4 regions of the Weizmannia agrestimuris genome follow, and region 3 is predicted to be linked to each of the others. Evidence: predicted binding sites of a transcription regulator. Region 3 holds the regulator's gene; each other region holds the start of a gene.
The links. The regulator Rex, encoded in region 3, represses fermentation and respiration genes when NADH is low (regulators of the CRP and FNR family bind a similar motif). The targets are predictions, from matches to a motif close to TTGTGAAATATTTCACAA.
Positions count from the first base shown of each region.

Region 1 (7,467 bases), on a different contig from region 3:
AACCGTCAACCGGTACGGCAGAGTGGATATTATGGTGAATAATGCCGGCATTGGCGTCATGGCTACAACCCATGAACTGAGCTTTGAAGACTATCAAAAGGTTATTTCCGTCAATCAAAACGGTGTATTTTTCGGTTCGAAATATGCCATCCGTGAAATGTTGAAAACAGGCGGTGGCTGTATTGTCAATACATCCTCTATTTTAGGGTACGTCGGCGAACCGGGCGCTTTTGCCTACAATGCAAGCAAAGGTGCCGTCAACCTGATGACAAAGTCGCTGGCCCTTGAATATGCATCAAAAGGCATTCGCGTGAATGCAGTGAACCCGGGGTATGTTGAAACCGGTATGGTGAATAAGGAAGCACTCGGTGACTTTTATGACGGCCTGGTCGCAAGGCATCCGATCGGCCGGCTCGGGCGTGCGGATGAAATCGCCCATGCCATCGTATTCCTCAGTGAAAATGAATTTGTAACCGGCATTGCCCTGCTCGTGGACGGCGGTTATACAGCGCAATAAGTGCGGCATAACCAGCGCCAAAAGGCATCCATCCGGTCCGGGTTGATACCGGTTGATGCGTTCAAGCCATAAACCGGCCCTCGGGAAGAATCGCCGATTTGGCCGTATTTGCAAATGCGTCTGTCCGGACAAGCCATAAAAAAACCTGCATCCGCTAAAAGGATGCAGGTTTTTTGGTTAAAAGTGCATAACCCAGATGGTTCCGTAAACAACGACGATCGCAATGATGATGCTGTAGATCATATTGCTGACATTGATCTTTCCGTTTTCGCCTTCTTTGACGTGCATGAACATAAATAATTGCACGCCAGCCTGGAGGAAGGCAAACAATCCGATTGTCCAGATGATCGCCGTTTTAGAAAGGTTGGTATATAAAGCAACATACAGTGCCAAAAGGGTCAATACGATTGAAAGCAGAAAACCGATGACATGGCCGATCGGATATTTTGAATGATGCTCCATTATTTCATCAACCCTCCTAAATAAACGAAAGTGAAGATAAAGATCCAGACAACATCAAGGAAGTGCCAGTAAATACTTACAACGAAAAATTTGCGTGCCGTCATCGGCGTTAAACCACGGCGGATCAGTTGTATAATAATCGATATTCCCCATAAAATCCCGAGGGAAACGTGGCATCCGTGCGTTCCGAGCAATAAATAGAATGCGGAAAGGAATGCGCTTGTCGGCAGTGTTGCCCCATCATGAACGTACGTGACAAATTCATTGATTTCAAAGCCGACGAAAGTTAAACCGAGAAGAAGGGTAACGATAAACCAGCCGAGCATCGCGCCTTTATTCCGGTTGCGCATATTGAAGACGGCAATTCCGCATGTAAAACTGCTTGTCAAAAGGACAAAGGTTTCAATCAGGACACCTTTGAGCTCAAAGATGTCCTGCTGAACAGGCCCGCCTGCTGTTTGGTGCTGGAGTGTGAAATACGTTGCAAACAGCGTTGCAAACAAAGTGATTTCAGCCGCCAGGAAAACCCAGAAACCGAAAATGGTTAAACGGTCCTGATTGCGCTGGTATTCGAGTGGCAATGATGTATCCAAATGTTCGTCGCTCATCGTTTTACACCTCCTGCTCTTGTATTTTCTGTGCGAATGATTTCTTCTACACTGATATAGTGCCCTTTATCCGGGTCAAACGATCTCCACGCAAGGCAGCCGAGCATCATCAAACCGCCGAGAATGGCGAGCCACCACCAGGACCAGACAAGGCCGAAACCTGCAAGTCCCATCGATACAGCGGAGAAAAATGGCATTGCCGAGTTATTTGGCATATGGATCGGTTTGTACTCTTCATCCCGGTAAATCGGTGTGCCGTTTTCTTTGTATTCTGCGAACGCATCAAGTGTAGAGACAACCGGCTGTTTCGCAAAGTTATATTCCGGAACCGGTGTAGGGGTTGCCCAATCTAATGTGCGGCCATCCCAAGGATCACCGGTCGTGTCGCGAACGCCATGTTTAATGCTGTAAACAATGTTCCAAGCCAGGACGAGGAACCCAATCCCCATGATATAGGCACCTACTGTAGAGGCGAAGTTCCAACCTGTCCAGCCAAGTCCTGCTTCATACGTGTACATCCGGCGCGCCATTCCGTCGAGGCCGACAAAGAATTGCGGCAGGAAGCAAAGGTTAAAGCCGACCATCCACAACCAGAACGTAATTTTGCCCAGTTTTTCATTCAGCATATAGCCGAACATTTTCGGATACCAGTAGTGGAGCCCTGCGAAACATGCATAGGCGACTGCCGGAATCAATGTATAGTGGAAGTGGGCAATCAGGAAATATGAATTGTGATATTGATAGTCTGCTGCTGCCATGGAAAGCATAACACCCGTAACCCCGCCGATCAAAAATGTCGGGATAAAGGCAAGCGACCAAAGCATAGGCGTTGTTGTTCTAATTTTCCCTTTATGCAATGTAAAGATTTCGTTAAATAATTTGACACCCGTTGGTATCGCGATAATCATCGTTGAGATCGAGAAGAACGAGTTTACGACGGATGTGTTCCCCATTGTAAAGAAGTGGTGAACCCATGTGAAATAACTGAAGAATGCGATACCAGCCATCGCAACGACCATGGAGGCATATCCAAACAATCGTTTACCCGAGAATGTAGCGATAATGTCCGCGTAAATCCCAAGAGATGGCAGCAACACAATGTACACTTCCGGGTGGCCCCAGATCCAGAACAAGTTTGCCCATAACATCGGGCTGCCGCCTGAACCCATGGTAAAGAAGTGTGCGCCGAAAGTACGGTCAAACGTTACTTCTGCCAAAGCCACTGTCAAAACAGGGAAAGCAAAAAGCACGATGATAAAAGTAATCAAAGTAGACCATACGAACATCGGCATTTTCATTAATGTCATGCCCGGCGCCCTCATTTTCAGAATCGTGACAATGAAGTTCACGGCTGTTGCCAGTGTCCCGATCCCGGAAAGCTGCAGGCCCATTGCATAATAGTTGTTTCCGACACCTTTTGTAAATTCCGGGCCTGCAAGCGGGAAGTAGTTCGTCCAGCCGGCAGTAGGGGAACCCCCGATAATAAATGAAATATTAAAGAGGCACATCCCTGCAACCATTGCCCAGAAGCTGAATGCGTTCAAAAGCGGGAAGGCAACATCGCGCGCCCCGATTTGGAGCGGAACAGCAACGTTAATCAGGCCGAACAAAAACGGCATCGCCATAAATAAGATCATGACAACCCCGTGGGTCGTAAAGATCCCGTCATAATGGTTGGCATCAAGCAGATGCTGGTTCGGCAGTGCAAGCTGTGTTCTCATCATTAAAGCATCGACACCGCCGCGGAATAACATTAATACCGCAACGATAATGTACATAATCCCGATTTTTTTATGGTCAACGGTTGTCAGCCATTCTTTCCATAACCATTTCCATTTCTTGAAATAGGTTAGAGAAAAGATCACAGCGGCCGCGCCAAGTGCCATGCCAACTTCGGCGGCATATATGGCCGGTTCACCGGTGACGAAAAAATCACTAAGTTTCACACTGTTTTCCTCCTATTCCAATGATTATTTTCCGCCCATATCCATACCGGACATATCGTGGTGGTGATGGTGATTTTGTTTCTCACCTTTTTCCGATTCTTCATAATAGCTTTTTTGTTCATCCGGTTTATCCCATTTTAAATGGGTTCCCGTGTAAGTCTGTCTTCCTACGAGGCCTTCTTTTTTAATCAGTTTTTCATAATCCGATTTTTTCATTTGAGGCGCTCTGCTTTTGACTTCCTTCACCCACGCATTAAAATCTTTCGGTGTTTGGGCCAACACATCGAAGTCCATCTTTGCAAAGCCTTCCCCGTTGAAGTTTGCGTTTCTTCCTGTATATTCGCCAGGGTGGTCTGCAGCCAGAATCAGCCTCATCGTCATGTTCGGCATCGTATATTTCTGTCCGCCAAGTTCAGGGATCCAGAAAGATGCCATCGTACCGGATGATGTCAATTCGAAATTGATTGGCCGCCCAGCCGGGATGTTTACATAGTTAACGGTTTCAATGCCCTGTTCCGGATAACTGAAAATCCATTTCCATTCCGATGACGTGACATAAATCGTTAAAGGTTTTTCGCTTTTCATGGATTTTGGCGTTTCTTCAACCGAATAGTTTGCTTTAACGGTTGGAATGGCAATGGCGATAATAATCAGCACCGGGATAATGGTCCACACCGTTTCCAGCACTTTATGGCCGTGGATTTGCGGCGGTTTATAATCAGCCGGCAGACGCGACGCCCTGTATTTTATCACCATATAAAGATACAACCCAAGGACAACGACGAATACAAAGGCCATTAAGATGGATGAGTAAACAATCAAATGATATTGTTCCCGCGCCATTGGGCCTTGTGGGTCGAGCACTGCAATTTTGGTGTCACATCCGCCGAGCAAAAAGAGCGATGTGAGGGACAAAAGCAGCACCAGCTTCCAAGGTAGTTTCCTCAACACATTTTTTCTCTCCTTCCGGTTTGGTAAAATAGTGTACAAATAAAAGCAAATGAAAAAAAGGTGGTACTTTTATTTTTTCACCTTTATTATGGTGCTAACCTATTTTACAATAAAAAGATATAGATGTATTGTCTTTTACCCTTATTCCGCCATGTTTCATAAAAATTTCATAAAAAGTTCATATATTTTTCATAGATTTGTCAAATACTGGCATTATCCAGAAATAATTTACAACTTTGTGAAGGAATACGGTATTTAATATTTTGGAAAAGATTTCAAAACCATTCCGGGAGGAAAAGTGTTTTTAACGTATAATGTTAAGGGAAACAGAAAGGGGTTTTACGGATGATAAAAGCTGTGATTTTTGATTTCGACGGGCTGATTATGGATACGGAATCGGAACACTATGAAGCGCTTTGTGAAATTTTTCGCGGCTACAATTGCGAGATGCCGCTTGAACTATGGGGAAAGGGGGTAGGCACGCATTCGGGTTTTAAGCCGTTTAAATATCTTGAAGAGCAGATCAAAAAGCCGCTTGATACAGAAAAACTGGACCACGAGCTGGAGGAAATGTTTTTAAAACGGCTCGAAAAAGGCGCGGCCCGCGAAGGCGTGGAAGATTATTTAAAGTCGGCCAAGAACCTCGGGCTTAAAGTCGGACTGGCTTCAAGCTCTGACAGGAAATGGCTGCACCGCTATTTGCGCCAGCTTGGCCTTCTCGCTTATTTTGACTGCATCAAATCTTCCGATGACGTTGAAAAAGTCAAACCGGACCCTGCTTTGTATTTGAAAGCGGCCGGCTGTCTCGGCGTGGAACCGGAACAATGCCTCGTCTTCGAAGATTCGCCAAACGGGTCGCTTGCGGCAAAACGCGCCGGTATGGCATGCGTAGTCGTCCCGAACCGGGTAACAAAAGACCTCAAGTTCGGCGAGATTGACCACCGCCTCGGGTCAATGGCAGAAACGCCGCTTGAAGAAGTAATCCGGTTTATTGAAAGCCGTTGACAGAACAACCCGCTTCTGCATGCCGGAAGCGGGTTGTTTGTTTCCACTATTCCTTAGTCACCAGACAGATTTTCTTCCAGCATTTGCGTGACTTTTTCTTTTTCAGCATCTGACACCGCCAAATAATAGATCCCGTCAAAGTTGGCATCGGTGCCTTTTACTTCATACTCGGTAATGTTTTTGGCGGCATTCCGGTAATTTTTCTCAATCGTAAGCATGTCATTAAACGTCATATTTGTTTTGACATTGTCGCCAAGCGTATCAAGGATACTGCTGTATTTTGCCACAGAAGAAATGCTGGTTGCTTTCCGGATCAGCGCCTCGATCACTTTCCGCTGCCGTTTATTGCGGCCAAAATCGCCTTCCGGATCAAGATGGCGCATTCTGACATAGCCGAGCGCCTGGGCTCCGTTCAGATGAATTTCCCCTTTTTTGTAATGGTACCCTTTTTTATAGTACCCTTCGTCATGCCAGTCAATTGTGTTGTTGACGGTAATGCCGCCAACCGCATTGACCAGTTTTTTCAGGGCCTGCATGTTGATTTTCACATAATAATCCATTTGGATACCGGTAAAGTCCTCAACGGTCTGCAGTGCCATACTGGTTCCGCCATATGCATATGCAGCATTGATTTTGTCATAGGTGCCGCGTCCGGCGATCAGCGCCCTTGTATCGCGCGGGATGCTGACGAGCTGTGTCGTGCCTTTTTTCGGATTAATGGTCATCACAATGATGGCATCGGAACGGCCGGTGTCATTTGCACGTTCATCCACACCGAGCAGCAAAATGGAAATCGGCTGCCCGTTCTGGCTTGAGATGCTTTCATTTGAAGTGCCTGCCAGCGATTCATGCATTTTATTAGCCGCGGCTTTTGCCGAGTGATAAACATAATAGGCGTAGCCGCCACAGGCGATGACCAGGATCCCAATTAGGCTTAAAAAGGACATCAGGATTTTTTTCTTCATCGATGGCCCTCTCTTTTTTCGTCATATAATTGTTTATTATAGCATGATTCGCTACGCTTGAATATCCTTTTTTGTCGATTCCCATCATATCCCGGTTGTATCAGGCATGGCTGTGCTGCCGCTTTACAATCATCCGCATTTTGAAAAGAAAGCATTAAGAAAAATTTAAGTTTGCGCCCCATAATGAAGCCGGAAAGCAGAACAGATGGTTCCTGTTAAAATTGGAAAACAAAAAAGGAGAACATAATGATGAAGAAGTGGATATTGCAGCCGTTTTGATTGTTGCGGCCATCGGGGGAGGGCCGCTTTTCTATGTAAAAAGCAAGGCAGACCGTGCAGACGCAAGCACAAAGACAGTCCAGACGGCCACAGTGGAGAAAGGGATGGCCGTGCCCAGCATCTTCCGGCACAGCTTTCCGGCGGCCAGCAGCAGGTGAAATAGAGCGGCAAATGAGCAGCCGCTCTTTTAGCTGTTTTACATTTACCGGTCCCGGCTTATTACCCACTCATCCTTGGGCCCGTCCAGCTCCATTTTTTGCAATTCCAGCCTCATTTTTTCTGTTTCCAGCAGGAAGTTTTCGTTTTTCAGCTTTTCGAGCTCCAGTTCTTTCTCCAATATTTGCACCTTTATTTTTTCACGCGACTTAAAGAAATTTGTGACAATTGCGACAATTGGCACCGAAAAAATTAAAATGACTGAAATCAATCCGATGAAGTCATCCATTGGCCCACCCCCGGCATATTCTTAAACCCATTATACAATAAGTGCTGCATTCTTTTTACCATTTCCGTCAAAAAAGGGGGCTCCGCCAGCTTTTTCGGGGACAGCCCTTCAGAAAAACATCCGGAAAATGAGAAAAACCGCCGGGAAAAAATGATTTTCCCAACGGTTTTTTTGTTTTAAAAAGAGCTTTTGGGATTGCTATCAGCCTGTATTCCGGAGCCCTGCGGCGATGCCGTTGATCGTAAGCAGGACCTCCATCAGCAGGTGCCGGGCTTTTTCATCTTTGTTT
Region 1 covers NZ_CALPDC010000003.1:50,776-58,242, reverse strand. Annotated here, with positions in the region: gene NFR98_RS02830 (SDR family NAD(P)-dependent oxidoreductase) at 1-517, shown strand, start outside; gene qoxD (cytochrome aa3 quinol oxidase subunit IV) at 695-979, opposite strand; gene qoxC (cytochrome aa3 quinol oxidase subunit III) at 979-1,587, opposite strand; gene qoxB (cytochrome aa3 quinol oxidase subunit I) at 1,584-3,533, opposite strand; gene qoxA (cytochrome aa3 quinol oxidase subunit II) at 3,558-4,484, opposite strand; gene NFR98_RS02805 (HAD family hydrolase) at 4,830-5,489, shown strand; gene NFR98_RS02800 (LCP family glycopolymer transferase) at 5,543-6,454, opposite strand; gene NFR98_RS02795 (hypothetical protein) at 6,676-6,891, shown strand; gene NFR98_RS02790 (hypothetical protein) at 6,936-7,178, opposite strand; gene ppc (phosphoenolpyruvate carboxylase) at 7,380-7,467, opposite strand, start outside.
Region 1: the regulator Rex is predicted to act here: its motif matches at 4,748-4,765, upstream of qoxA (cytochrome aa3 quinol oxidase subunit II).

Region 2 (7,467 bases), on a different contig from region 3:
GTATTGATGACTTCCTGCGTTTCCGGCGTAAAAGTATCATAGATTGAAATCATCGGCCGCGGGTCGTTTAGAGCCTTCAGGAGCACCGCGACTTTTTCATCTTCGGACAGATTTTTATAGTCCTTCGCAATATTGACGTTATAAAGCACCTCGGCAAGGGCCGATTCATGCTCGCCGCTATGGTTGCGGATATCGAGTGATGCCAGGTGGAAACCGAACAACTCGACCTGGCGGATGACTTTGCGGAGCAATTTAATCGGATGCCCGGCCGGATGGTGCTGGTTCACGCTGTCCCGGATCATATACAGATCGGCAAGGAGCTCCTCTGTGGAGTGATAGCCGCCATTGTTTTTCCCCACACATTCCAGTTTATGGATCATAATCGTCAGTTTTCTGCGGTAAATTTCATCTTTTGTCGGCCATAATTTTGCAGCCGGCATTGTATTTTCTTCGCTTTCCACAGACGCAAGCAGGGCATGGCTGGCGCTTATTTTTTTGGAAGAATGGCTGAGGAGCTCCCGGAGTGTTGTAAGCGACTTTTTATATTTTTCCAATACGAGTTCACGTTGCATTTCGAGCGTTTTCCAGGTGATGTCCGCGGTCACGTTCGGGTTTCCGTCCCGGTCGCCGCCGATCCACGAGCCAAAATGAAGATAGGAAGGGACTTTAAATCGCTGTCCGTACGATTCGTGCAGATAGTCTTCCAAGTCTTCGTGTATGCGCGGCAGCACGTCGAACAGGACATTGTCGAAATAGTAAAGCCCGTTTTTCACTTCGTCGAGAACGGACGGTTTTTTCTCGCGGATTTCGGAACTTTGCCATAAAATGGTAATCTCATTCAAAATCGTTTCTTCAATGACTTTTTTCTCGTAACGGGTGTTTGCATATTCGAGCGCTTTTAAAAGATCTGCAATGCGTTTGTGGATTTGCAGAATGGTCCGCCTTGTTGCTTCTGTCGGGTGTGCCGTGATAATCAGTTCAAGCGATAAGCTGTTCAGCAGTTCTGCAACCATTTCAGCCGGCACTTTTTCTTTCCGCAGCGTTTCGATGCCATCTTCAAGTGAACGCGGTTGAACCTGGTCTGTATCTTCCGATTGGTACTCCCGCCGGCGCTTAATCCTAAAATTTTGCTCGGTAATATTAAATAATTGCAGATAGGTAGAGAAGGCGCGGATGACTTCCTGGCGTTCTGGCGAATTCAGATCTGTAATTTCTTTTTTTAATTGAAGGTAGAAAGCCTCATCGCCTGTTTCCCTCGCTTTTTGTGCCAGGGAGCGAATATTTTGGATCGTTTTGAGCAATGCTTCGCCGCCTTCAAATAGGATCACTTTATCCAGCAGCCCGGCGAGAAAATCCATGTCTGCCTGCAGTGCCATCCGGGGTGCTTTCTTTTCATCAATTTGATGCAAGGATAATCGCTCCTTTCATTTGGTAGAAAAATGCACAAAGAAAATGATACTTATTATTATACTTGTAAAATGAAAAAAGTCTAATACTTTATAAAATTAAAAAACAGCAAAGGAACATTCCCTACATAGAAGGATAAATTAAGGATAAAATGCGAACAATTAAAAGTCAACGGTAAATATCATTCGTGTTTTTTGCGGGGCAAGTACCGGGGATGGGAAGAAAAGAATTGGCGGTGAAACCGTTTTTTTCTTCTTTAATAATAAATTAAGAAATCGTTGTTAGAGTACAAATAAAGCAGCCGGTATGAAGAGAAAAGGAGATGCTTTCTTTGAAAAAAGTGCATTTATATGAAATTGATTTTATGTGAGGCTTTATTATGCTCGGCGTACTGGCTGTCCACATCACGTCCATTTATGATGCGCAATTGAATGACTGGACAGTTGCGTTTTTGTCGATGTCTGCCGTCCACGCTTCCATGCATGTGATGCGGATTTTTTTTAAGCGGGCAGATTCTGCGTTTTTGGAGGACAGAGCAGGCATTCAATCATTTGGGTGGGATCAGCCATTCATTTCTCTGCCCGGGTCAATTTGTGAAAGTGCGCACAAAAGGGAATACCGTTTACATATCTGACCTTTTCAAATAAAATCATTTGTGAAAAATGTAAACGGATAATAACGGAAAAACCGTCATTTTCCTTCATGCAGGCAGGTGAATTTTCAAATTTTCGCCATAAAATATGTGAATCTGATCACAAAAATAGTGGTATACTTACCCATGTGGAAGAAAAGAAAATGAACGGAACGATCAATTTCAGTCATAAAAGAGCATGCCGTCCATCTCTTTCACAAACCGTATGGCAGCATTTGCTGCAAAAGTTTAATCGTCCTGCTTTAAAGGAAAAGCAGTATGGAATCCATTAGGAGTTGGCACAATATCCATAGACTGGATAGGGGCCCGCCATGCCGGGCTTGCAAAACTGCTTTCATACAGTGGATATATTTTTTACTTTTGATGGGAAGGAAGATTATACATGAAAAAGGTCAATCGTATTGCAGTGGTTGGAACGGGTGCAGTTGGTACAAGTTACTGCTACGCCATGATTAATCAGGGTGTTGCAGAAGAGCTTGTTTTAATCGATATTAACGAAGCAAAAGCAGAAGGGGAAGCCATGGACCTGAACCACGGCCTGCCATTTGCGCCTACGCCGACCCGCGTTTGGAAAGGCGATTATTCCGATTGCGGCACTGCCGATCTTGTTGTCATTACGGCAGGTTCCCCGCAAAAACCGGGCGAAACAAGGCTTGATCTTGTTGCCAAAAACGCAAAAATTTTTAAAGGCATGATTAAGAGCATCATGGACAGCGGCTTTAACGGGATTTTTCTTGTTGCCAGCAACCCGGTTGACATTTTGACATATGTAACTTGGAAAGAGTCCGGCCTGCCGAAAGAACATGTTATCGGTTCGGGCACAGTGCTTGACTCCGCGCGTCTCCGCAACTCTTTGAGCGCCCACTTCGGAATTGACCCGCGCAATGTCCATGCCGCAATTATCGGCGAACACGGCGACACGGAACTTCCGGTTTGGAGCCATACAACGATCGGTTATGACACCATTGAAAGCTATCTGCAAAAGGGAACCATTGACCAAAAAACATTAGATGATATTTTTGTCAACACGAGAGATGCGGCTTACCATATCATTGAACGAAAAGGGGCCACATTTTACGGCATCGGGATGTCTCTGACTCGGATCACAAGAGCGATCCTGAACAATGAAAACAGTGTTTTGACAGTCTCTGCCTTTTTGGAAGGCCAGTACGGAAACAGCGATGTGTACATTGGTGTTCCTGCCGTTATTAACCGCCAAGGCGTCCGTGAAGTGGTTGAAATCGAGCTGAACGACAAAGAACAGGAACAATTTAGCCATTCTGTTAAAGTATTAAAAGAAACGATGGCACCTGTATTGTAAGCATGCCAGCTGGGCTTCATGGGAGGCCCGGCTTTTTCTTTGGAAAAAATCCCGGCGCCTGCCTGGAAAAGGACTGCCGAAAATGTTCACGTTTGTTCCGTGTCCGCTTCTAAATTTATGCTATACAAGTTGAACTAAAGATTCCTACTCTCTGTGTGTTGCCGGAAGCCATGATGATCATTGATTTTGACGCGAACAATTGAAATTTACTTTAATAAACTGACCAAAATATCGCAGCTGCCTCCTTCATGCAAATTGGTGCTCGGGCTTGATGTAAAAACTTAAGTTCATTTTATACGGGACCCCATAGGTGGATATAAAAAAGCAGCCTTGAATCGGTTCAAGGCTGCTTTTTCTTAATTCAATATGATCACTTTGACCGTACGGCGCCCCCATGCGATGGAAGCTTTTTTGTTCGGCATCAGGACATCGATGATATGGCCCTTAATGGCACCACCGGTATCGGCTGCGATGGCAACCCCGTATCCTTCAACCCAGACTTTGCTGCCGAGCGGAATGACCGACGGATCGACAGCGATCAATTTCATGTTCGGGTTTTTCTTAATGTTATATCCTGTAGCAGTAATGTCCGACTTCGTATCTTCATGGTTATAAGATGTTGCCGTCACATAAAAGGATTTGCCTTCTGGCGTGCTGTGGCCGGCAGATGCGGCGGGTTTGGTTCCGGCCGTTTTCTTGGCGCCGGCTTCCGCTGGTTTATCCGCTTGTGCTTCTGCGTTTTTTTCTGCTTGCACTTCTGCTGCTTTTTCGGCTTCAGCATCGCGTGCTTGTTTTGCGAGGGCTTCTTCCCTTGCTTTTGCAGCCGCCTGCTGTGCCTTTATTTCTTTTTGCAGGTTGCTGATTTTTGTATTCAAGTCGGTTTGTTTTTGTTCCGCTTGTGACAACTCATTTTGAATGCTGTCATACTTCGATTTTAGTCCCGACAATGCCTTTTCCTTTTCTTTTAAATCTGTTTGCAGTTTTGCTTGGCTGCTTTTTAAGTTTGCCTGCTCCTGTTCGAGCACTTTTTCCTGGTCTGCAATGGCTTTTTTATCGGCTTCAATTTTCGCAAGGTCTGCTTTTTGCTGATCCAAAAGGCTTGTATCAGCGTTCAGCAGGGTCGCGACTGCACTGACCCGGTTGATCAGGTCGCCAATGCTTTCCGCGTTTAAAATCGTTTCAATCACATAGTCGTATTGGTTGTTTTTTTGCATGGCAACGAGGCGTTTTTTAATCACGCCTTCCCGTGCAGAAACTTGGTCCTCCAGCTTTACAATTTCCTCTTTTTTCTTTTCGATAGAATCTTTTGCTGACTGGATTTTCGCTTCGGTTGCTGCGATATTATCTTTATTTTTTTGAATGGACGATTGCAATGTATTCCAGTCTTTTTGCAAATTCTCCATTTTGCTTTCGACGGCTTTTTTCTCCGATTCTTTCTTTTGGATGGTTTGCGTATTTTCATCCAATTTTTTCTGTAAGGAACCTTGATCTGTTTCTGCATAGGCATTTAGTTGTGCCGTGCCAACGAATATGGCAAACGCCATAACTGCAATTCGCCTTTTTAAGTGCATAAGACAACTCCCTTCTCCGTACTCTTGTTATAACACAAATAGGTAGAAAGGAAGATTACAATACGATTAAATTCATATTACGAGAATGAAAACGGACTCAAATCATGTGAAAAAGGGAAAAGATAGATTTGGGTGCTTTTTCGGCTGATGGTGGGCAGTTATTAGACTTCTGCCTCCGTCAGCAGAAACGGGCGTATGAAAAGCAGCAAAAAGAAATAAAGCGGGTACAGCGGCAGATCACTGTGCTCAAGCAATGGTCGGATAAAGCATATCGAGAAGTGGGAAAAAGTGATAACATAAAAGAATTCGAGGGGGTAAAGGCAAAGAAAATAGATAAAAAGAAGCAGGGATCAGCTTCTTTTTCAATTCAGACAGGATGGGAAGGAATATTCTGTGCCTTTGTGCCGGTCAAGGATTCTTTTGATGTTTAAGAAGTCCAAAAGTAGTGCTGAGCTTTTCGATTTTCATTCATGTATAGCCGCGCCGTTTTGGTATGATGATAAAAGCAGCTTTGTATGAAGAGAGGAATTTCTAATGGAAATGGTGGAAAAAGCAATTGAATTTGCGGCAAAAGCACATGAAGGCCAATACCGGAAAGCGTCCGACCTGCCGTATATTGTGCATCCGTATGCGGTTGCCATGATGCTTTTAAAAGAAGGCTGCCGCAAAGAAGTGGTCGCAGCAGCGCTTCTCCATGATACGGTTGAAGATACTGCGGTGACAAACGAGGAGATAAAAGCCGAGTTTGGAAGCAATGTTGCCCGGATTGTTGAAGCCTGCACTGAACCGCCTAAAAATGTGCGGTGGGAGGAACGGAAGCAGCATACCATCGAGCGATTAAAAACGGCAGAAGAGGAAATTTGTATGCTCATATGCGCAGATAAACTCCATAACTTGAAAACGATACACGAAGAATTGCGAAAAAGCGGGGAAAGCGTGTGGAATGCGTTCAGCCGTGGAAAAGAAAAACAGGAATGGTACTATAGAAAGATTGCAGAAACTATTGCGTTGCACCATTCTTTTCCTTTACTGGAGCAGCTGCAGTCGGAAATAAAGCAGGTTTTCGGCGTTATCCGGACATGAATAAGTGCAGGGCAAGACATTGCCGGTGAAATAACGGACTTGTTGCTTGAAAAACTGCGAATATGGGCACCGGCCTTCATTCATCATATTAACGTTACCTGTGCGAAAACGGAGACGCACAGGCTTTTTTGCGTGTACATGACAGCTCAAGCGGTTGGAAAACATAAAGATACAACAACACTTGGAGGCTGCCAATGAAAAAGGTATGGAAGATTTATGCAACTGATTTGAAAAAAATGACAACAAACTGGGCAGCAAGCCTGATCATTGCCGCCTTGATCATTCTTCCATCATTGTATGCCTGGTTTAACATCAAGGCATCCTGGGACCCATACGGCCACACAAAAGGAATTGCGGTAGCCGTTGTGAATTTGGACCGGGGGACAGCGATCAACGGAAAAAAAGTACACGCCGGGAATGAAGTTATAAAAAAGTTGAAACAAAATAAAGCGCTCGGCTGGAGGTTTGTGCAGGAGAAGGAAGCCGCACGCGGCGTAAAGACCGGAGAATATTATGCGAGCCTGACCATCCCGGAAAATTTTTCGGAAAAACTGGCTTCCATCCTGGGTGATAAGCCGGAGAAACCGGTCATTACTTATACCGTTAATGAAAAAATCAATGCGATTGCGCCTAAAATAACAGGGTCGGGTGCGTCTGCCATTACACAGCAAATTAGTGCGCAATTTGTAAAAACCGTTAGCAAAGCGATTTTTACAATGTTTAATCAAATCGGCATTGAACTTGAAAGGGATTTGCCGGATATTGAAAATTTTAAAGCATGGGTTTTTAGATTGGAGGGAGACATTCCGGAGCTTAACCGGATCATCAGGACGGCAGATCGGGATATTACGAAAGCAGACGCAGTAAGAAAACAGGCAGAAGGCGCGATGCCCGATGTCCTGCTGCTTGCAAAACACGGCAAAACCGTCTCAGGGGACATGTCCCGCTTTTTTGGAAACACTGGAAGTTTGCTTGAGCAGACGGATACCGTGATCAAAACCGGACTGGAAGCACTGAATGCCGCCCCTGCTGTCTCGAACCAGGTGAGTATGCTGGCGGACAAAACGAAAATTGCAGAAACAGCGCCAAAAAATATGATGATCTTGCAAAATAGCAAACAGATCTCTGACGCGTTCAGTGATTTGCTCCGAACCGCTGCTGAAGAAACCGGTTCGGAGCATCTTAAGCGTATGGCAGCCCGGTTTACTGCACTCAGCCAATCCTTTCAAAAACAGCAGGACCTAAACGGGAAAATTCTCCAACAGGCCCATAACGGGTTGCTGCCGGAAGCATTGCAGGCAGATCTAAAGCAAGAAGCCGGCCGTGCCGGGGTCATTGCAGGCAGCCTGATTGGAAACGATGGTGCCAACATCGCCGCGGATTTAAAAACATTTGTGGCGCAAGCCGGGCAGGACAGTGCAAAAGCAAATAAA
Region 2 covers NZ_CALPDC010000003.1:42,046-49,512, reverse strand. Annotated here, with positions in the region: gene ppc (phosphoenolpyruvate carboxylase) at 1-1,358, opposite strand, end outside; gene NFR98_RS02780 (L-lactate dehydrogenase) at 2,442-3,380, shown strand; gene NFR98_RS02775 (3D domain-containing protein) at 3,737-4,951, opposite strand; gene NFR98_RS02770 (hypothetical protein) at 5,080-5,382, shown strand; gene NFR98_RS02765 (HD domain-containing protein) at 5,486-6,034, shown strand; gene NFR98_RS02760 (YhgE/Pip domain-containing protein) at 6,229-7,467, shown strand, end outside.
Region 2: the regulator Rex is predicted to act here: its motif matches at 2,148-2,165, upstream of NFR98_RS02780 (L-lactate dehydrogenase).

Region 3 (7,467 bases):
AAAGAAGTCAAAAGGCGCCCGCGCTATACCATTGAAACGAATTTATATAAAAACGAGAAATCTTCTTTCGTCTTAAGCCAAAACAGTGATACAATGAAAACTTGAAAACACAACTTACGAAAGGTTTGCTGGACCCATGCTCAAACAATATGCCGCTTTTCTTAAGTTTTGCATTGTCGGCGCCGGAAATACGCTTGTTGATTTTCTCGTATTTTTTCTGCTCACCTCCGTCCATGTGCCTTATCTGGTTGCACAGGCATGTTCTTATACGGCCGGCATGGCAAACAGCTATTTGCTGAACCGGTTTTGGACGTTTCAAGTAAGAAAAAAAGCAACATGGGCTGAAGCTTCACGGTTTATCGCCGTCAATTTAATTGTCTATGCGCTGACTTCCCTTCTGCTTTTCCTCTTTCACGAGCAGTGGGGCTGGCCGCTTTTATACGCGAAGATCATTGCCACACTGGCAGGGATGGCTGTCAATTTTCTTGGCACAAGGCTCTGGGTATTCCGTGAACACGCGGAATAACCGGGCCGGCATCCCTAAAAAAACCGGCTTGCCTTCTTTCTGTCACCTGTTCAGGCCCTTCATTTCGCGCCCACCACGCTTACGTTTGCCGCTTGCCTCACCCGCCATCATTAGCGGCTTATGGGCATAGCCTTCATTCCGCAATCACTTTTCTCAAACACTTCCCTCTATTTTGCAACCATCTTACTTACGGTTTATACGCTTCCCTTCATTTCGCAATCACCCCGTACAGGACTCATGCCGCTTCCCTTCTTTTCGGCTTTTGCCATTTCAACACCCCTGTTCATTTGTAAGCATACACAAAGCGTGTATGAGAAACAGAAAAAAGAGGCTCCCGGTCACTTCCCGGGAGCCTCATTAAAAATGTAACGATCTAAAACATGAACCGAAACATGGAATGGTACAGTTTTGAACGTCTGTAAAAGCCGTTATCCCAGCATTTTCAGGCGCTTATTACATCATGCCGCCCATGCCCATGTCAGGGGCGCCGCCGCCTGCAGGTGCCGGCGGTTCAGGTTTGTCGGCAACAACTGCTTCTGTTGTAAGCAGCATTGCAGCAACAGATGCAGCATTTTGAAGTGCGGAACGGGTTACTTTCGTCGGGTCCACGATACCCGCTTCAATCATGTTGACCCATTCTCCATTGGCGGCATTGTAACCAATGCCGACATCTTCTTTTTTCAGGCGTTCGACAATGACTGAACCTTCAAGGCCGGCATTTTCCGCGATTTGGCGTACAGGTTCTTCTAAAGCGCGTGCAACGATATTGATGCCTGTTTGAACATCGCCTTCTGCTTGAATGGAAGCAACTTTCTTGATGACATTGATCAGCGCCGTGCCACCACCAGCTACAATGCCTTCTTCAACAGCAGCGCGCGTAGAGTTCAAAGCATCTTCAATGCGCAGTTTGCGTTCTTTTAATTCGGTTTCTGTCGCAGCACCGACTTTGATGACCGCTACGCCGCCGGCCAGTTTTGCAAGGCGTTCTTGTAATTTTTCACGGTCAAATTCGGAAGTCGTTTCTTCCAATTGCATGCGGATTTGGTTTACACGTGCGGAAATTGCAGCAGAGTCGCCTGCCCCTTCAACGATTGTCGTTGTTTCTTTTGTAACAACCACTTTTCCGGCACGGCCGAGTTGGTCAATGGTTGCAGATTTCAAATCAAGGCCGAGTTCTTCTGTGATCACTTCGCCGCCTGTCAGGGTTGCAATATCTTCGAGCATCGCTTTGCGGCGGTCACCGAAGCCAGGCGCTTTTACCGCAACGGCATTGAATGTGCCGCGCAGTTTGTTGACAACGAGTGTTGCAAGAGCTTCCCCTTCAACATCTTCCGCAATCAGCAACAACGGTTTGCCTTGTTGGACAACTTGTTCCAGAACAGGCAGGATTTCCTGGATATTGGAAATCTTCTTGTCTGTAATTAAGATGTAAGGGTTATCCAGAACAGCTTCCATTTTGTCGGAATCCGTTACCATGTAAGGCGATGCATAGCCACGGTCGAACTGCATTCCTTCCACAACGTCCAATTCCGTTGAGAAGCCTTTTGATTCTTCAATGGTAATAACGCCATCGTTGCCCACGCGTTCCATTGCTTCAGCGATCAATTCGCCGACTTCTTCGTCAGCAGAGGAAATTGCAGCAACTTGGGCGATGGAAGCTTTGCCTTCGATTGGTTTCGAAATGGCTTTTAATTCTTCGACAGCAGCCGCAACTGCTTTTTCAATCCCTTTGCGGATGCCAACCGGGTTTGCACCTGCTGTTACGTTTTTCAGGCCTTCACGGATCATTGCCTGTGCCAGAACAGTTGCAGTGGTTGTACCGTCACCAGCTACATCGTTCGTTTTGCTGGCCACTTCGGAGACAAGTTTGGCACCCATGTTTTCAAACGCGTCTTCGAGTTCAATTTCTTTTGCGATCGTGACACCGTCATTTGTGATCAGCGGAGAACCGAATTTCTTTTCCAGAACGACGTTACGTCCTTTCGGGCCCAATGTCACTTTTACAGCATCTGCCAGTTTATCCACACCACGAAGCATACCGCGGCGGGCTTCTTCGCCGAATTTAATTTCTTTTGCCATTTATAAAACCTCCTCATGTCATATCGTTATTTCTATGTTTCAACAAGCCAGGCTTATTCCACAACCGCCAGAATATCGCTTTCACGAAGGATTAAGTATTCTTTTCCGTCATATTTCACTTCAGTGCCGGCATATTTCGAGAAGATGATGCGGTCGCCTACTGCTACATCGATGGCAACACGTTCACCGTTATCAAGGGTACGCCCGGAACCGACAGCCACAACTTTGCCTTCCTGTGGCTTTTCTTTTGCCGTGTCAGGCAGGACAATACCGCTTGCTGTTTTTTCTTCCGATTCAACTAATTCAATGACAACGCGATCACCCAGTGGTTTTAACACGTGAAACAACCTCCTTAATTCGTATTATGTAAAATTTTGTCCATTATTAGCACTCGCATAAGTTGAGTGCTAACACATTTATTATAATAAATAATTCCTTGCTTTTTTGCAAGTCTCTCATCCAACTTTTTTTATTTTTTTCGGGCCCTGCATCCTTTAAAGAGCCCCGTCAAAGGATGCCGGTTGCGCGCCTCCATTTCAGCCGCTTGCCCTTTTATAAGTATGCTTGATCACCATCCGGATATGCAACTGAAAAGGCTGGCTCTGCGCACGGCATTTGAACCCCGCCCGGTTCAATAGTACAATGAACATATTGGACGAATTTGCGATCCTTTAAACTTTGAACTGGCAAGAAAGGAAAAGAACGCGTGAAAAAAGAGTATGTGTATATTCTCGTGACGTACATCCTTATGCTGCTGTCCGGCGCCGTCGGGTATCCGTTGCTCTACTATGCCGGGGTGAACGTTTTCCACGAACCGGCAGACAGCATGCGGACATTGACGCCCCCGCTTTGGACCGTCATCAGCTTTATCATCGGGCTGATCATCGTCCTGTACTTTTTAAGAAAAGCCGCAAAGAAAGAAACAGACCGGACTGAACCGCTTCCGGCCGCGCCATCCGCCATATGGGCAATAGGCGGCGTCTTTCTTTGTTTCTTTGCCCAGACTGCAGCCGCGATCATTGAATCATTATTCGGTGCCCCGGCTGCCTCCAACAATACGCAGCAAATCATGGCGCTGATTGAAAGATTTCCGCTCGTCATCCTCATCAGCTCGATCGCAGGGCCGATTCTCGAGGAAATCGTTTTTCGGAAAATCATTTTCGGCACGCTGCGCAGGCGCTTTTCATTCCTTTTATCCGGTATTGTCAGCTCGGTTATTTTCGGACTCGCGCATACCGAACCGAGCCACTTGTTTTTATATTCCCTTTTAGGGCTGACGCTCGCTTATTTATACGAGAAAACAAACCGGATCACCGTTTCCATGTTTGCGCATGTTTCCATGAACACGATTGTGGTCGTGAGGCTGCTTTTGCACCCGTCCGTTCTGCAGACATCCGTACATGAAATTTACAGCTCAATTGGAGGACTTCTATAATGAGACCACTTTTTTCAGGGATTGTAAACTGCCTGCTCGGGGCTTTGTTCACTTATTTTGCCATTCAGCAGGTACAAGTGGGCGGCTGGGGCTTTTTTTCTTATTTACTGCTGTTGATTGCAACATTGGATCTGGGTTCCGGCATCAGGCTGATCTTTCTCCATTTCAAGCTGAAAAACTCAGTGAAAAAATAAAAGCCGTTTTCCGGCTCCGTCCGGAAAACGGCTTTCTTATTCAGAAGCAATCGTCTGTTCATCCATTGGCATTTCTTTTGCCGCTTTTTTGGCATTGCGGTACGCCATTTTCGAAATCAGTGTGCTTGCTTCATACAGCAAAACGAGTGGAACAAAGGTAATCAGCTGCGAAAACACGTCCGGCGGGGTGATGATGCCGGCAGCTGCAATCAAAGCAAGATACGCATATTTTCTTACCTTTTTCAACAGTCTCGGCGTAATGATGCCAAGCCGGGTCAGAAACAGGACCACGACCGGCATTTGGAACACAAAGCCAAACGGAAGCGTGATCTCTAGCAGAAACTGAATATACTCCCGGATCCCGATCACCGCACGAATGCCCATTTCATTTGACAAGCCCATCATAAACTTCACCATCAGCGGACAAAGCACGAAATAGGAAAAAGAAACGCCGGCTATAAAAAGCAAGATGGAAACAGGAATGTAACTTAATGTCAGTTTCTTTTCTTTCTCATACAGCCCCGGGCTTATAAACGCCCAAAGCTGGTACAAAATCACCGGCAGGGTCAATAGGCATGCGATCACAACCGAAACTTCCATAAAAACCTTAATAGGATCGGTTACCCTGAAGGCATTCATCGTGAACATGCCGGCATTTTTGGCATGCTGCAAATAACGTATAACAGGTTTTGCGGTAAAAAAGCCAACAACCAGGGCAAACAGAAAGAAAATGAGAACGGTAATTAACCGCTTTCTCAATTCCTGGATGTGTCCGGTAACCGGCATTTTTTTCGTATTCATCGCCGTTCCCCTTTAAGTGCCGGCGTTGAATCCGCCCTTTTCCCTTTGCACGCCACAGCCAAATCCGGCCATTGCCATTTGCGCCTGCATTCCGTTTTCAATCGGGCCACCCCCTGTACCCACTATGATAACGGAAAAAAAGCTTTTTGGCTATGGCTTCGCAACCGGCTCTTTTGTTTCTTTCAAATTTTCTTCATCATTTGAATAATGTTTTAAAAAATAGATCAGTGCCTGTAGTTCCACGGCCAGGTCAATATGATGGACGCGGATATCCGGCGGCACGTTCAGCCGGGCAGGTGTAAAGTTTAAAACGCCTTTTACATTTGTACTGGCAAGCTCGTCTGTCACTGCCTGGGCACTGGAAGCGGGGACCGTCAAAATCACAACCGTCACATCTTCCGCGCAAAGCCGTTCTCTTAATTCGTCCATGCTGTAAACAGGCACATTGCCAACATGGCTCCCCACCTTCCCGGGGTCATTGTCAAATGCCATCACAATCCGTGCGCTGTTATTCTTCGAAAAATTGTAATTCAAAAGGGCTGTACCGAGGTTCCCAACGCCAACCAGCGCTACATCTGTGATCTCATCCTGGTTCAGCGTCTTGCCGAAAAAAGACAATAAATATTTTACATTATAACCATAACCTTTTTTTCCAAGTGCCCCGAAGTAGGAAAAATCCCTGCGTATCGTAGCGGAGTCGACTTTCACCGCTTCACTCAGTTCCGCCGAGGATACCCTTTGCTTGCCAAGTGTATATAAATTTCTCAGGTACCGGTAATATAATGGAAGCCGTTTTGCAGTGGCTTGCGGTATTTTTACTGATTCATCCTTCATGTGAAATCCCCCAAGTTGAAAGCTTAAGTTTTTTGTGCTGTTGGTTCCAATCGTGCGTCCATTCCAGAATGGCAGCGCTGCCATTCTTCATTATAATATTACTCCTATCTGAGCAAAGAAAAAATATGTTTTAAAAAAATGCCTGCATGCGTCTTTTTCTCTCTCCAACTATGTTAAATATATCACAAGTAAGCATTTTTTTCATGGGTTTTTACGAATTTATGTGAAAAGTTTTTTGACAAATTCCGATCACGCCGGTTGAGTTGCAGTTCGCCTTCCTGTACACTTACAATGGTATAGAGGTGAACATAAAGATGATGTTGCTGCAAGTTCAACAAGTCACAAAATATTATGGCGCTGAACTTATTTTATCGGATATAAAATTAGAAATTCAAACAAAAGACCGGATTGCCTTGGTCGGGAGAAACGGGGCCGGCAAATCGACCCTCCTGAAAATCATCGCCGGCCAGCTTTCTTATGATGAAGGTTCCATCATTATGCCGAATGGTGTCGAAATCGGTTATCTCGCCCAAAATACCGGACTCGAATCGGATCTGTCCATTTGGGACGAAATGATGTCGGTTTTTAAAAATTTGCTGGATATGGAAAAACAGCTTCGCGAATACGAACAAAAAATGGCCGACCCTAAGATTTATAACCGCCCGGCGGAGTATGAAAAAGTGCTGCATGCTTATGATACTTTGCAGACACGTTTTAAAGATGAAGGCGGATATCAGATCGAAGCGGATATCCGGTCCGTTCTGCATGGCTTCCGTTTTGACCAGTACGACTACAACACCCCGATCCGGACATTAAGCGGCGGGCAAAAAACACGCCTTGCATTGGCGAAATTGCTGCTCACAAAGCCGGACATCCTCATTTTGGATGAGCCGACAAACCATCTCGATATCGAAACGCTCACCTGGCTGGAGCAATATTTACAAGGCTATGAAGGCGCCATTCTGATCGTGTCCCATGACCGTTATTTTCTGGATAAAGTCGTCAACCAGGTCTATGAAATTTCAAGGCATTCCATTAAAAAATACCACGGCAACTACAGCCGGTATCTGGAACAAAAGGCCGCCCAGTACGAGCGAGAGGTCAAACAATATGAAAAGCAGCAGGAAGAAGTTGCGAAATTGCAGGCATTCATCCAAAAAAACATTGCCCGTGCCACCACGACAAAGCGGGCGCAAAGTAGGAGGAAACAACTGGAAAAAATGGAATTGATGGACAAGCCGCTTGGCGATGAAAAATCTGCCCGGTTTTCGTTTGAAATTGCCAAACAAAGCGGGAACGAAGTCCTTCATGTCCGGGATGCTGCCATCGGCTACGACGGGGAGCCGGTTGCCAAAAACATCCATCTTTCAGTCAAAAAACAAGACAGTGTTGCCCTTGTCGGCCCGAACGGCATCGGCAAGTCAACGCTTTTGAAATCGATTATCCGGAGAATCCCGCTGATATCCGGCACGATCGAATATGGCTCCAACGTTATGACCGGCTATTACGATCAAGAACTGGCCGACTTATCTTCCAATAAAACGGTCCTCCGGGAATTATGGGATACATACCCGCTGAAAACAGAAAAAGAAATCCGC
Region 3 covers NZ_CALPDC010000031.1:23,024-30,490, forward strand. Annotated here, with positions in the region: gene NFR98_RS11525 (glycosyltransferase family 2 protein) at 1-105, shown strand, start outside; gene NFR98_RS11530 (GtrA family protein) at 137-526, shown strand; gene groL (chaperonin GroEL) at 980-2,605, opposite strand; gene groES (co-chaperone GroES) at 2,659-2,943, opposite strand; gene NFR98_RS11545 (CPBP family intramembrane glutamic endopeptidase) at 3,312-4,040, shown strand; gene NFR98_RS11550 (YdiK family protein) at 4,040-4,234, shown strand; gene tatC (twin-arginine translocase subunit TatC) at 4,271-5,035, opposite strand; gene NFR98_RS11560 (redox-sensing transcriptional repressor Rex) at 5,186-5,869, opposite strand; gene NFR98_RS11565 (ABC-F family ATP-binding cassette domain-containing protein) at 6,184-7,467, shown strand, end outside.

Region 4 (7,467 bases), on a different contig from region 3:
TCCGCTGCCCGTGAATTGCCTTTTTCACTGATGATCCTGTCAACGCAAATCAGGCCGCCCATTATGATGAACGCGAATACAGCGTACAGCCATAAATGGGACAACAACAGCAATACCGCTGTAATCAACGAAAGGATACTCAACCTTTTTGCCACCATTTGAAGCAGTAAAAGGACATCACTCATCATTCACGTCTCCCAATTCATGATGTAAAAAATACTTTCCTATATGATATGCCTGCATGGTTTGATCGGTGCTTTTCATTTTCGTTTTTTTACAGATTGGAACATAATAAAAAAGCGAAAGCAACCAGGAAAGGAGCATGACCATGAGCAAATACGATAAACTGTTTGAACCCATTACGTTTAAAAGCGGCGTCAGGGCGGAAAACCGCATCGTGATGGCGCCGATGACCCATTATTCCTCGAATGATGACGGCACGATTTCGGATGCTGAGCTGCGTTATTATGCAGAACGTGCAAAAGGGCCGGGGATGGTCGTGACGGCATGTGCCAATGTTACGGAAAACGGCAAAGCGTTTACCGGGCAACCTGGCGCACATACAGACGAAATGGTTGAGAGCATGAAAAAACTGGCACAAACGATTCAGCAAAACGGTGCAAAAGCGGTTGTGCAAATCCACCATGGTGGCCGCGAATGCCCGGCTGAACTCGTGCCGGGCGGAGATGTTGTGAGCGCGAGTGAAACAGATTCGTCAGATGGCAGTGTCCATGCACGCGCGTTGACGGGAGAAGAAACCGCTGAAATTGTGAAGGCATTTGGCGAAGCAACACGCCGCGTGATCGAAGCCGGTTTTGATGGCGTTGAAATTCACGGTGCAAACGGCTATCTGATTCAACAATTTTTCTCCCCGTATACGAACCGGCGTGAAGACGAGTGGGGCGGCAGTCTGGAAAAACGGCTTGCATTCCCGCTTGCTGTCGTCGATGCTGTGAAAAATGCGGTGGCGGAATATGCAGACCGGCCGTTTTTAGTCGGATACCGCTTATCCCCGGAAGAACCGTACGAACCGGGGATTACGATGGATGACACGTTCGCGCTTTTGGATGCGCTGATGGAAAAAGAGCTCGACTATGTGCATATTTCCCTGCAGCACTTCTGGTCTAAAGCCCGCCGCGGCGGTGAACCCGGCCGTCCGCGCATGGAACAGATCGTGGAACATGTCGCAGGCCGCGTGCCTTTGATCGGCGTCGGCTCCCTGCACACAGGAGACGAGGTTTTGAAGGCAATGGAAACCGATGTACCGCTTATTGCCCTCGGCCGTGAGCTTGTCATGGAGCCGCATTGGGTGGAAAAAATTAAAGCCGGCCAGGAGGATGCAATTCAAACCGCGTTAAGAAAAGACGACCGCGAACGGCTCGTTATTCCGGAACCGCTGTGGAAGATGATCATCTCAACGCCGGGCTGGTTCCCGTTTGCAGAATGACATCTGCATGTTGCACGGCATTGTCAAAGAATGAATGGCTGCGCTTGCGAGGCTCGGTTGATACACGAATTGAAGTTTACGTAATGGTCAAGGAATGAATGGCTTTGCCGCGAAGCTCGGTTGGCGATCGAATTGAGCATACGCAATTGTCCAGAAATGATTGGCTGCGCCGCGAAGCTCGGTTGACAACTGAAGTGAAGCATATGTAATGGTCAAGGAATGAATGGCTGCACCTGCCTAATCTGGCCTAGAGCTAGAGCCGGAGTATATGGATGCGATGGAATGGGCATCATTATATATAAGTTGGCATGCAATTTTTGGGCTGGAATTACCTACCTTCTCCAGTTATTGATTGACACGCATTGCTGCGGGTTTTCAGCACGCGGCTTTTGCGCGACTTACGGCGTGCCCGAATTGGTTCCCGCAAACACCGTTAACAATGCAGGATTCTGCCTGGTGTAAGAACCACTATACTGCAAAAGAAAGTGCAAAAAGCACCATTAACATGCAGGATGTTGCCTACCTGCTGATTCAGAAACCGAACCCTTTTTTTAAAAGGGTTCGGTTTTCTTGACTTTTTTAACTTACGATATTAAACTAAGTTACGAAAAGTAAGTTTTAAAAACAGGAGGAATTTAGGATGACAAAAACAAAATGGGCAGTTGACTATGCACATAGCACCATTGATTTCACAGTAAAACATATGATGATTTCAAAAGTAAAAGGGTCTTTTCAAAATTTCGAAGCCGAAATCGAAGCTGATCCCCAAGATTTAACGGATGCAAAAGTTTCTTTTATTGTTGATGCCAGGAGCATTCATACGAAAAATGATGACCGCGATAATCATCTTCGTTCTGCTGATTTCTTAGATGTTGAACAATATCCGAATATTACATTTGTTTCCAAGTCGGTTACAAAGGCAGGGGACAATGATTATAACGTTACCGGTGATTTAACGATTCATGGCGTGACAAAAGAAGAAACATTTAAAGTCACATTTGAAGGGATTTCGAAAAACCCGATGAGCGGCGCGGAAACAGCCGGCTTTAGTGCAGAAGGGACCGTAAAACGGAGCAATTACGGCCTTACTTGGAACGCAGCCCTTGAAACAGGCGGTGTCCTCGTTGGCGATGAAATCAAATTTACGGTGGAATTAGAAGCAAGCAAAGCGGAATAATTGCGGAGGCGCCAATTTAGATTGGCGCTTTTTTCTTTGGGCAGATCATGCTTCTTATGGCCAAGGTTTTGGGATGCTTTTTTTCTATTAAATAACATAGCCGGGCTCTAGGTGAAGAAAGACCGTCTTTTTTCCGCGCTTCCTTAACTTAGACGCACTCTATGTGAAGAAAGGACATCTTTTTTTCGTGCTTCCTTAACGTAGACGGGTTCTATGTGAAGAAAGGCCGTCATTTTTCCACGCTTCCTTAACAAAGACGCACTCTATGTGAAGAAAGGCTTTCGTTTTTCCACGCTTCCTTAATGTAGACGCCTTCTATGTGTAGGAAGGCCGTCATTTTTCCACGCTTTCTTCACATAGACGCACTCTATGTGAAGGAAGGCCTTCGTTTTTTCGCGCTTCCTTAACATAAATAAGAACTTTCCTCAATTGCTGTGATGTGCATCACAAATAAGCAGGTGCTGATGGTTTATGATGAAGGCAGCAATGAAATGGAGGAGTGAATTCGATGGAACGTTTTACAACGAGCCAGACTGTCGGGGAAATCGTAACCTTATTCCCAAAAGCGGCGGATCTGTTTAAAGCAAATCGTATCGATTTTTGTTGCGGCGGCAATGTGTCTGTGAAAGAAGCTGCGGAAAAGCGCAACCTATCAGCAGATGAACTACTTGATGCTATTTGCAACCTTTATGGCCAATATGCCGGAAAAGGCACTGAGCAAAATTGGAATGAAGCGGGCTATACGGAAATTGTCAACTATATTCAGGCCACCCATCACGCGTTTTTGCGCGAGGAACTGCCAAACTTGAGCCCGTATGTAACAAAAGTGATGCGTGTCCACGGCGGCAACCACCCGCATCTCATCGAAGTGCATAAACTGTTTAACCAATTAAAAACAGAACTGCTGGAGCATACTGAAAAAGAAGATACCGAACAATTCCCGGCCATTCGTGCATACGAAAGCCTTCCAACTGCCGCTAACCTGAAAGCCGCGACAGCCGTTTTGACCGATCTTGAAACAGAACATGCTGCTGTCGGGGAAATTTTGCACCGGCTCCGCGAAATTACGAATGACTATACGTTGCCGGAAGGGGCATGCCGTACATTCCAGCTCGTATACCACCGCCTTGAAAATTTTGAAAATGATACATTCCAGCACATTCACCTGGAGAATAATATTCTATTTAAGCGGTTGCTCGAAGAAGCCGTTTGACTTTTAAAAGGGGCGGTTTGCTTTTTATTTTTCTTTCCTGGCCCCGGGGAAAGACAACTCGTTGCGCGTGCGTTCCTCTTTTGTCGTTTTGAGACCTCCAAAAGAACAGTTTGCTCGGATTCCAGCTCTCTTTTGTCTTTTTGAACCCCCCAAAAGGACAATTTGCCCCGGGTCCGGCTTTCTTTTGTCTTTTTGAAACCTCCAAAAGGACAGTTTGCCCGGATTCCAGCTCTCTTTTGTCTTTTTGAGACCTTCAAAAGGACAATTTGTACGGATCCCAGCTCTCTTTTGTCTTTTTGAGACCTTCGGGACCACTGAAAAAGTCAATCTGAAAATTCAAAATAATTATATGTACAATAAATTGAAAAAAAATACCCCCAGTATTTGGTATAATAAAGTTATACTACAAACCAAAACCAAACTGGGGGTATCTATCATGCTTAAAGAAAAAGATAATCAATTAAGCATCTATTCCATATTATACGATAAAATTCCTGAAAATCATACACTTAAATTATTAAGAGATGAAGTGGATTTTAGTTTTATCAATAAAATGCTTGAAAAAACTTACTGTAAAGAATATGGAAGGCCAGCAAAAGAGCCCGAACTTATGGTTAAAATCTTGGTGTTACAAAAACTCTATGACTTATCTGATGAGAAAGTTATAGAAAATTGCTCATTAAACCTTGCATATATGTATTTTTTAGGAATCAATCCGGAAGACGACCTCCCTCACCCAAGTCTTTTGGCAAAATTTCGTAAAAGTAGATTAGAAGGCAATCTCACTATAGATGAAATTATTATTGAAATCATAAACCAATGCATTGAAAAAGGAATTTTACAAAAGGTTTCTGGTATAACGATTGATTCCACTCATACAGAAGCCAACACCAAAAAATATAGACCGGAACGAGTCATGAAACAATTAGCGAAAAAAATCTTTAAAACCGTTAAAGAAGAAAACGGAGAAATACCAAGTGAAATCAACCAAGAAATCCCTGATTATAAAGAAATAGAAAACCATGATGAAGCTAGAAAAACAATGAAGTCCTATCTTGAAGAAACGGTATCAAAGGTAGAAGAACTAGTTGAACTGGAGAAAGCACCTGAAACAAAAGCACTCGTTAATAATGCGAAAGAAATTTTAGCAGACCCGAAGTTTATGGAGCAAAAAGGGGTACGATCGATTGTCGACCAAGAAGCGAGAATAGGGTATAAAAGCAAAAATGATCCTTTCTTTGGTTATAAAACGGAATTTATGATGACAACAGAAGATCGAATGATTACAGCTGTTCATACTGGTAATGGAGCTTATGTGGATGGAACGAAGTTTGATGAATTATTAGAGTTAACCAAGAAAACGAGAATAAAAATACCAGAAGTATATGGTGATAAAGCCTATTTTAAAAAGCCAATCTTAGACAAAATCTCTGAACTTAAAGCAAAGGCATACATCCCTGTAAGTGAAGCTGCATATCGCATAGACGAAGAAAGATTCAGTTATAACAAAGATTCTGACGAGTGGTTCTGTAGTCAAGGAAACAAAACAATCAAAAAGAAACACTATATAAGAAAATGTGGAAAAGAAACGTATAATTACTATTTTGACAGAGAACAATGTAGAAATTGCCCAATGCGAGAAGTTTGCATAACCGGAAAAACAGTCGGAAAAGTATTAGGGATCGGAATCAACACCCCAGAATTTTATGAGTATAGTCAACAACAGAAATCGGAGGGATTTAAAGAGAAGTATAAAAAAAGAGCATGCCAAGAAGGGAAAAATGGCGAAATGAAGAATTTCCACGGGTTAGATCGTGCCAAATGGTACGGTCTAAAAAGCATGGGCTTACAAGCCAAGCTAACAGCCTTGGCAGTAAATTTAAAGAGGATAGCCGCCATACTATCCTCTAAAAAGGCGAATTATAGCCAAACATTTGTCATTTTTACTAATTTCTATGGTAAAGAGTACCATTTACAGAAAATTTCTTACACTACACAGCAAATTTTACATAAAAAAATGGCTTTTTTCAGTGGTCACGAGACCTTCAAAAGGACAATTTGCCCCGGGTCCGGCTTTCTTTTGTCTTTTTGAGACCTCCAAAAGGACAATTTGCTCGGATTCCAGCTCTCTTTTGTCTTTTTGAATCCCCCAAAAAAGACAATTTGCCCGGATCCCAGCTTTCTTTTGTCTTTTTGAGACCTCCAAAAGGACAATTCACCCCGGGTCCGGCTTTCTTTTGTCTTTTTGAATCCCCCAAAAGGACAATTTGCTCGGATTCCAGCTCTCTTTTGTCTTTCATAACTCCGATGAAAGACATTTTGCTGCGTGGGCAACCCCCTTTTGTCTTTCATCACCTTGATGAAAGACAATTCGCTGCGCGGGCACTTCACTTTTGTCTTTCATAGCTCTGATGAAGAACATTTCACTGCCCGGACGCCCCTCTTTTGTCCTTCATCACCCCAATGAAAGACATTTCGCTGCCTGGACGCCTCTCTTTTGTCCTTCATCACCCCGATGAAAGACATTTCGCTGCCCGAACGCCTCTCTTTTGTCCTTCATCACCCCGATGAAAGACATTTCGCTGACCCGGGCGCTCCTCTTTTGTCCTTCATCACCTCGATGAAAGACATTTCGCTGCACGGGCACTTTACTTTTGTCCTTCATCACCCCGATGAAAGACATTTCGCTCCCACGACGCCCCCTTGTCTTTCTTTGCTTTAATTCTTACCGGCGGGAAAATCTTTATACCCCGAGCAGTTCCTCCGTCAGTTTTTCCTGGTGAATGAGGTATGTGCCTTTTTCCTGCGGGAGGATGAGGTTTTTTTCTTTAAGCTGGCGGATCGTGCGGCTGACCGTTTCACGGGTGACGCCGATCATGTTGGCGAGGTCGGAGTTGTTGAGCGGGGTTTTCACGAGGACAAACCCGTCTTTTTCCTGAACGCCATGTGTGCGGGTGAGGCGCAGAAAAAGTTTGACTACTTGCTCGTAAGCGTTGTTTAAAATCTGGGCTTCGAGCCGGTCCTGCAAGTCAAGGATTTCATCACTCATCACACCGTATAAAGTCATGGTCAGCTGCGGATTGTTGAGCAACACGTTTTCAAAATCAGTAATCCGGATCGCAACGAGATTCGTGTCTACAACCGCCATCGCATTCGCCGGGTAGCTTATTTTACGGAAAAAACCAACATGCGGGAACATGTCGCCATCGCGAAGCAGTGTGACAACTTGCTCTTTGCCGTTCGCATCGGTGCGGTAAATTTTCACTTCCCCGCTTTCAATAAAATAAACGGCTTCCTGCGGGTCCCCCTGGAAAAAAATATGCGCATCCTTTTCTGCATGCTTTTTAACAGATATATCGGCGATCACAGCCAGATCCGCGTCCCCGAGTCCTTTAAAAAGCGGCATTTTACGCAGGTTTTCCAAAGCGCTCACTTCCCTTCTTCAATAAAGTGCAATTATCCCTCAATTACTCGGTATTCTCCAAATTTCATAGATATCATTACGTAGCTGCAGGCGGCCTGCTGGACAAATCCCTCAACACACCCTATTGTACACAAAAATAAGCACACCGCCCAAAGTCAAAGTCAATGTTAAAAAAATAAGAGTGTCCCCCCTCGGAACGCCTCTTA
Region 4 covers NZ_CALPDC010000050.1:8,060-15,526, reverse strand. Annotated here, with positions in the region: gene NFR98_RS13840 (hypothetical protein) at 1-185, opposite strand, end outside; gene NFR98_RS13835 (NADH-dependent flavin oxidoreductase) at 329-1,447, shown strand; gene NFR98_RS13830 (YceI family protein) at 2,088-2,624, shown strand; gene ric (iron-sulfur cluster repair di-iron protein) at 3,133-3,837, shown strand; partial or broken gene NFR98_RS13820 (IS1182 family transposase) at 4,274-5,791, shown strand; gene NFR98_RS13815 (Crp/Fnr family transcriptional regulator) at 6,581-7,261, opposite strand.
Region 4: the regulator Rex is predicted to act here: its motif matches at 3,057-3,074, upstream of ric (iron-sulfur cluster repair di-iron protein).